Regions from separate parts of the Pseudoduganella sp. GW821-FHT11H04 genome, predicted to be linked through region 1. Evidence: riboswitches for the same ligand, from Rfam matches in the RefSeq annotation. Region 1 holds a riboswitch; the other holds the start of a gene.
What was found. Region 1 has a riboswitch for glycine ahead of gcvT (glycine cleavage system aminomethyltransferase GcvT). Riboswitches for the same ligand answer to the same signal wherever they lie in the genome.
Positions count from the first base shown of each region.

Region 2: linked by a shared signal. The riboswitch ahead of AC1RTP_RS17910 (hypothetical protein) and the one ahead of gcvT (glycine cleavage system aminomethyltransferase GcvT) in region 1 are both predicted to bind glycine.

Region 1 is NZ_JBXARE010000002.1:546,749-550,351, reverse strand. Features, by position in the region: gene AC1RTP_RS06305 (DUF1631 family protein) at 1-302, opposite strand, end outside; gene AC1RTP_RS06300 (hypothetical protein) at 528-695, shown strand; gene AC1RTP_RS06295 (ATP-dependent Clp protease proteolytic subunit) at 751-1,311, opposite strand; partial or broken gene AC1RTP_RS06290 (transposase) at 1,476-1,619, shown strand; glycine riboswitch at 1,748-1,833, shown strand; glycine riboswitch at 1,840-1,944, shown strand; gene gcvT (glycine cleavage system aminomethyltransferase GcvT) at 1,994-3,112, shown strand; gene gcvH (glycine cleavage system protein GcvH) at 3,159-3,539, shown strand.
Region 2 is NZ_JBXARE010000008.1:12,723-16,325, forward strand. Features, by position in the region: gene AC1RTP_RS17900 (PQQ-dependent sugar dehydrogenase) at 1-963, shown strand, start outside; gene AC1RTP_RS17905 (C39 family peptidase) at 953-1,534, opposite strand; gene AC1RTP_RS17910 (hypothetical protein) at 1,544-2,188, opposite strand; glycine riboswitch at 2,343-2,437, opposite strand; gene AC1RTP_RS17915 (DUF2868 domain-containing protein) at 2,590-3,603, shown strand, end outside.

The DNA.
Region 1 (3,603 bases):
TTCTGGCCCGGCGCCAGCTGCGCGATCTCGTTCCGGAGGTCTTTTTCCAACTGTTCGCCAAAAACGCCCAGGAAACCGTAATGGTCGGTGCGCAGCCGGTTGCCCGCGCGCAGACGCGCTTGCATGGTCTTGACGTCGGTCGCGTCTGTCGCATCCACCAGGCTGGCCGCCCAGTTGGTACACAGTTCTTTGAATTGCTCGCTGACGTGCTTGTTGACCAGGCTGATCAGGTTTTCCAGAAGCGCATGCCGCGGCGTGACCGCTTTTTTGGGCGCCGAAGATGTGGGGTTTTCTGGAAGCATGATTTTGCCTGACTTTGAGGGTTATTCATATTGTCGCAGATTCTTTCCATATGGCAATACCCGAACACAAAGAATCTGCAAATATTTACGGCAATGTAGTCAAACTGTTGAGCACGCACCACGAGGGTGCAGGACTAGTCCTACAAAGTGTTAAGTTGCATGCCGATTCACGTTTACTATTACACAAAGCATCATGAAGTTCCCATCCTTCAGAAAGGAACCATCATGAAATCCAAGCAGAAATCGAGCAAACAGAGCTCAAGTTCCGGCACCCGCCAGAGCGCCGACCAGGGCTCGCGTTCGGGCGCACAGCCGGCCAACCAGCAATCCGACACTGGCCGCCAGGCCAAGACGGACAAGAAGAACCCTTCAAGCCGTAGCGGCAATCGATAAATGAGGGGGCTTTACGCGATGGGGCCCGGGAGCATGCTTCCGGGCCCTTGCTGTTTCAGATGTTGGTGACGCGCTTGCCCTTTGGCGGCTTGAAGTCGGCGACCTCGTTGACCAGGCCGACTTTGGCTGCTTCCGGCGCTGTCAGGTGCAGATCCGAATAGGCGTGGATGTTCCAGTGTTCTTCGGTCAAATGCACGTATTTGCGCAGGATGGATTCGGTGCGGGCATCGTCGGCCTGCAAGCCTTCCACGATGATGCGCAGGGCGTCGGGCCGGGCGCCATGCGGTGCGCTGGCGTGCGATTTGTGCACCATGAAGCGCGCCGTCTCGCTGGCATAACGCTCGTCGCCCGACAGGAACAGGATCACCGCAATCGACGCCACCGCCCCACCGTTGTAGGTGATGATCTTGATAGGCAGGTTGCGCAGGTAGTTGTGCAGGCAGAGGCCGTCGCTGACGTAGCCGCCGTTTGACTGGAGCAGGATATGGGCGGTCTCGATGCCGTCCTCCGTCATGTCGGCCACCGCATCGAACACACGGTGCACCATATCGCTGTTCACGTCACCGGACAAGGTGAACCACGCTTCCGTATCTCGTTTTTGCTTTTCTTCGCTCATGGTCGCTCCACTTATGGACATGGATGTTGGAGCCATTCTAGCGCAGACAGGAGCGATGTTACGTCCGCATTACCCCTCCAGAACATCCTCAAGCCTCCTTGCCAATATAGTTTTCCCCATCCAGCGCGACAACTCCTCCTGCGTCGCATCTTCAATCCGCCGCCTTCCAGAGGAAAAATTATCCGTCGATAAGGAACAAGCTGTGGGACGGAGCTTTGTGGTCACCTTCATATTTCGCAGGTAGTTGCGATGGGGCGCCAAGTGCAGCGATCCGGCAATATATCCAACAGCAACAATCGCCGCACTAACGCAAGGTGGAGGATTGGAGCGCGAACCTCATTCTGCGGCCCATGCCGCGCCCCTTGGACCAGCAAGCCTGCGTCAAGTTCCCGCCCCACCTAAGATTGACTTTATTGCCCTCCTGTCATATAGTCCCAAGTCTTGATCGGGAGAGACCAGCGAACGCTGGCGCCGAAGGGGCATTACCCAGAAACTCTCAGGCAAAAGGACCGAACAAGGGCCCAAACGGGCTAAAACTCTGGAGAGCGGCCCGCCATGGCGCGGGGCCCACCGAAGGGGCGTGCGGGATTACCTTCCCGTTATCTCTCAGGTACCAAGGACAGAGGGGTAGGCGTAATCATGTTTACGTTTATTAACCCCTATTCTCTGCCCTGAGGTATCAATGTCGCTCAAAGCAACCCCACTGAACAATGCTCACCGTGCCCTCGGCGCCCGTATGGTCGACTTCGGCGGCTGGGACATGCCTGTCAACTACGGCTCCCAGATCGAAGAGCACCACGCCGTGCGCACCGACGTCGGCATGTTCGACGTGGCCCACATGTGCGTCGTTGACATCAAGGGCGCCAACGTACGCTCCTTCCTGCGCGGCCTGGTCGCCAACAACGTCGACAAGCTGCAGGTGTCCGGCAAGGCGCTGTACTCCGCCATGCTGAACCCTGAAGGCACTGTCATCGACGACCTGATCATCTACTTCATCAACGAAGACTGGTTCCGCCTGGTGGTCAACGCCGGCACCGCGGAGAAAGACATCGCCTGGATGGAGAAGCAGAACGCAGCCACCAACGCCGGCCTGACCATTACCCAACGCCGCGACGGCGCCAACGCCATGGCCCTGATCGCCGTGCAAGGCCCGAACGCCCGCGCCAAGGTATGGGAAGTCATCCCACAGGCTAAAGAAGCCACCGCCGAAATGAAGCCATTCAACGTTGCCCTGGTTCCAGGCACCGCCTTCGGTGAAGCCATGGTTGCCCGCACCGGCTACACCGGTGAAGATGGTTTCGAAATCGGCGTGCCTGCTGAACAGGCAGAAGCACTGTGGAACGCCCTGAACGCAGCCGGCGTGAAGCCAGCTGGCCTGGGCGCACGCGACACCCTGCGCCTGGAAGCCGGCATGAACCTGTACGGCCAGGACATGGACGAAACCGTGAACCCGCTGGACGCCGGCCTGGCATGGACCATCGACCTGGTCTCCGAGCGCGACTTCATCGGCAAAGCAGCCCTGCTGGCAAAAGGCCAGAACGCACAATTCGTCGGCTTGATCCTGCGTGAAAAAGGCGGCGTGCTGCGCGCCCACCAGAAAGTCATCGCCGCCAACGGCGAAGCAGGAGAAATCACTTCCGGCACCTTCTCCCCGACCATGCAGCAGGCAATCGCACTGGCGCGCGTGCCGATGGGCGTGAACGTGGGCGACACCGTGCACGTGGAAATCCGCGACAAGAAGCTGGCCGCCACCGTCGTGAAGCTGCCTTTCGTCCGTAACGGTAAAATCCTGGTTGCTTAAGCCAGATTGAGCACAAATAAACAATAACCTTAGCCTTGGAGCCAACATGAGCAACATTCCAGCAGACCTGAAGTACACCGAGTCCCACGAGTGGGTACGCGCTGAAGCGGACGGCACCGTTACCGTCGGCATCACCGAATTCGCGCAAGAAGCCCTGGGCGACATCGTGTTCGTCGAGCTGCCAAAAGTCGGCGCCTCCTTCACCGCCGGCGACGACGCCGCCGTGGTGGAATCGGTGAAAGCCGCTTCCGACATCTACGCCCCGGTATCGGGCGAAGTGGTCGCAGTGAACGACGCCGTGACCGGCGCGCCTGAGTCGATCAACGCCGACGCTTACGCGAACTGGCTGTTCAAGATCAAGCCTAGCGATGCCAACGCCATCAACGGCCTGCTGGACGCAGCTGCTTACGGCAACGTCGCACACTAATTCCTGCATTACCGGGCCCGCCATGCGCGGGCCCTTTTGACATTCTGGCCAAGAGATTTCCCAC
Region 2 (3,603 bases), on a different contig from region 1:
AAAGGCCGGGTAATCGTGATCGGCAAGGATGGCCGGCAGCGCGTCCTGCTTGACAAGCTTGACCGGCCAAATGGCATTGTGCTCGGCCCCGACGGAAAATTGTATGTCGGCGTGGTCAAGCGCGTGGTCCGTATCGATCCAGCAAAGCCGGGGCAGGGCACGGATTTCATTTCTGGCCTGCCCGGCGTGGGCCGCCATTTGCTGACGGGCCTGCGCTTCGACTCGCGCGGAGACCTGTACGTGAACGTTGGCTCGGCAAGCGATCATTGTGAAAGTACTTCCGGCGAAGAGCCGGCGGCCGGCAAACCCTGCGCCGAGAACGAGGGGCCGCAGGCGTCGGGCGTGATCCGCAAATACAGCATCGTCTGGCCGGGCGGTGTGGTGAAAAGCTGGGAAGTCTATGCACGCGGTCTGCGCAATTCGATGGCGATGGCGGTGCATCCCACCACGGGCGAGTTGTGGCAAGGCGAAAATTCGCGCGACAACATCAATATCCACATGCCGCAGCTGAAGAGCGATGCCGAACTGCCGCACGACGAGTTGAACGTCATTCGGCGAGGTGCGCATTATGGCTGGCCGTATTGTTACGACGCGAATGTCGCCAGTCCCGAATATCCCGCTGCGAAGTGCGCTGGTTATTCAGCTCCCGACAGGCTATTGCCCGCGCACGCAGCGCCGCTTGGCATGCTGTTCTACACGGCTGATCGCTTTCCTGCCCAATACAAGGGCAGCCTGGTCATGACTTTCCACGGCTACCGCCAGCATGGCCATCGCCTCGTTGCGCTGCTGCCGGACAAAAAAGGTGCCCCGCTAGGTAAGATGGTGGAACTGATCTCGGGCTGGGAGGTCAAGGGCAAGCAGGGGCGCGGCGCACCGGTCGATGTAAAGCAGGCCGCCAACGGCGACCTGCTTCTGGTCGATGACCACAACGGCCAACTACTCAAGCTTCATTTCAAGGACTGACGTTCATGCGCTGTGTGTGCGTCCAGTTATGGTCGTACGCGCTGACTGCGGAAGCGAACGTGCGGTAAGTCTGCCCCTCGCCAGGCCATGGATTCATGATGTAGATGTAGTTGGTGCCGTTGTACGTTTCATACCCGCGTCCCACCATGATATGTCCGCCACCGTTGGTCCAACCGTAGCGGATCACGAAAGGGCGGTTGCCATTGATTTCAGTGACCACCGAATTCCACGACAGGTAGTTGTTGATCGCGGTATTCGGCACCCCCCATGCGGACAGGATGTTCTGCACGCTGCCCGAGGTGCCGTACATGCTGTTCGGCCGGTTCGCGTAGCTGTTCCAGTCGAAAGTGCTGTTGCCGCAGGCGTAGTTGATGCCGTAGGCCCAGTTCACGATCTGGCACTGGCTTGGCGTCTTGCTGTAGAAGTTCAGGACAGCCTTGCTGGAGCCGGCCCAGCACCATTGGCTATGCTCCTGCGTCACCAGCGGGACGTTCAGCGTGCGCCATTGTGCGAAAGCGGAGGGCAGGGCGAGCACCAGCGCGGCGGCCGCCAGAGTTTTTGCGATGTTCATGGACTCTCCTTAGCGGAATGCTTCGATATTGGCTTTGACTGCGGCCCGCAGCGGCTCCAGCAGCTCGGCGCCTTCGACCAACTGGTTGCCGGCCTTCTTCATCAGCAGCGATTCGCGCGCGGAGTGCAGGGGGGCGAACCTGGCGTGGTCCACTTCCAGGAAATCCGAACGCGCCTGGTAGATGCGGATGAAGCGCAGGTTGGAGCGCGCGCTGTTGCCGTGGGCTGCCATCGCGGCGTCAACGTCTTTTGCCAGTACCGATGCGCCGTAGGCGACGGTCTCGTAGCGGCCATTCACCTGCTGCACGGTCGCAAGGCCAATCGGCTTGCCGTGCAGCGAAATGATAAAACGCCATTCGCCGGTGGGCTTGGCCAGGGACGGCAGGTCGCCCCGCGCCAGAAGCTCTTTCGGGTCGATGGTGTAGACCTCGAAGCCGCCGCTGACTGTGGCCTGTTTCAGGTCGCCGACGTCGGTGACATCGAGCGGGAAGTCCACCGGCGCGCTGCCGGGGCGAAGCGCCTGCTGGTGTTCGGCGAATTGCGACAGGCCGCGTTTAGCTGCCTGCAGTGCCGCGCCGTTGTCTGCTTTTGCCAGGAACGGGGCGGCCATCACGGCTGCGCAGGCAATGCGCAGCCAGAGTCGATGCGTATGCATGTGACTACTCCTCTGAAGGTTGATCAGATAATTTTTGAGTACGAGGTGTGATGCCCCCTCTGTGCTGGACCTGAGAGTTTCACAGGCATGGGCTGCCTGCTTGCTCCTTCGGTGCGCCAGCCTTGCGGCGCTGGCGGCTCTTCAGAGTTGTGAAAACGCGCGACCGGTCCTTTGGCCTGAGAGATTCGGGGGGCGACTTGCTCCTTCGGCGTTGTCCGTGGGTGGGACAAACTCTCCCGATCGCGCGGCCGGCATGCACCGGCAGCCAAATCAGGATAGCCCATGCCTTGATACAAATTCAATTGTGTTCAAGCGTTCGTTGCATTTTCGCAAAAAGGCAGTGGTGGTACACTCCGGTGCATGAATGCAATCATTCTTGCTGCCGTCTGCCTGGAGGGCCAATGAACGAGAAGACCGCTCGTGTCATCCTGCTAGTCAAGGCGATCGAAGAGGCCGACCAGCAGAAGGAAGTGCTGACCGACGATGACCGTAAATTCGCCAGCCGCACGGCGCGCGAACTGGCGCACTGGCAGGCCGCGGAGAGCCGCACCGCCGCCACGCTGCCCAACTTCCTTTATCACCGCGCGGAACAATTACTCAAGCGCCTGGCGTCGCGTTACAAGCTCTTTTCGAATATTGCGAAAGGCCGTAGCGGATTGTGGGGCGCCAGTTGGCTGCTGCCACTGGTGGCGCTGGTCGTGGGCAGCATGGCGGAACGATTCAGCAATGCGCATCGCGTTGACCTGCTGTCGTTTCCACTCCTGGGGATCATCGCCTGGAATCTGCTGGTCTACCTGTTAATTGTCGTTTGGGCTTTGCTGCCCACGCGCCGCGCCGGCCTGCGGCGCGGTCTCGCTAATCGTATGGGCCTGGGCAAAAGCCATTTGTCGCGCCGCTTGCCGCATGCCCTGTCAGCCGGCGTGCTGCAATTCATGGTGGACTGGGCGCGCCAGGGTGTGCGGCTGAACATGGCCCGCATCGCACGCATCCTGCACTGGTCGGCCGCGGCATTTGCGTTGGGCGCCGTCTTGTCGCTGTACTCGCGCGGCATCGTCGAACAATATGCAACCGGCTGGGAAAGCACCTTCCTCAATGCCAGCCAGGTACACGAATTGCTATCGCTTATATTCAAGCCTGCCGAACAACTATTGGGCTTACAGGGCTTTTCGTTGGCCGAAGTGCGCTCCCTGCAGAATTGGCGCCGGGCACAACCCGGGAACGGCGCGCGCTGGGTGCACCTGTATGCGGCAAGCCTGTTTTTATACGTAGTCGGACCGCGCATGGTACTCGGTCTTCTGGCCGCCTTGCGCGTCATGCTTCTGCGGCACCGCTTCCCGCTGGACCTGGACCAGCCATACTTCCATCAGTTATCGGTCGCGGCCGGAGGCGAACCTGGGCTGCTGCGCGTGCTGCCC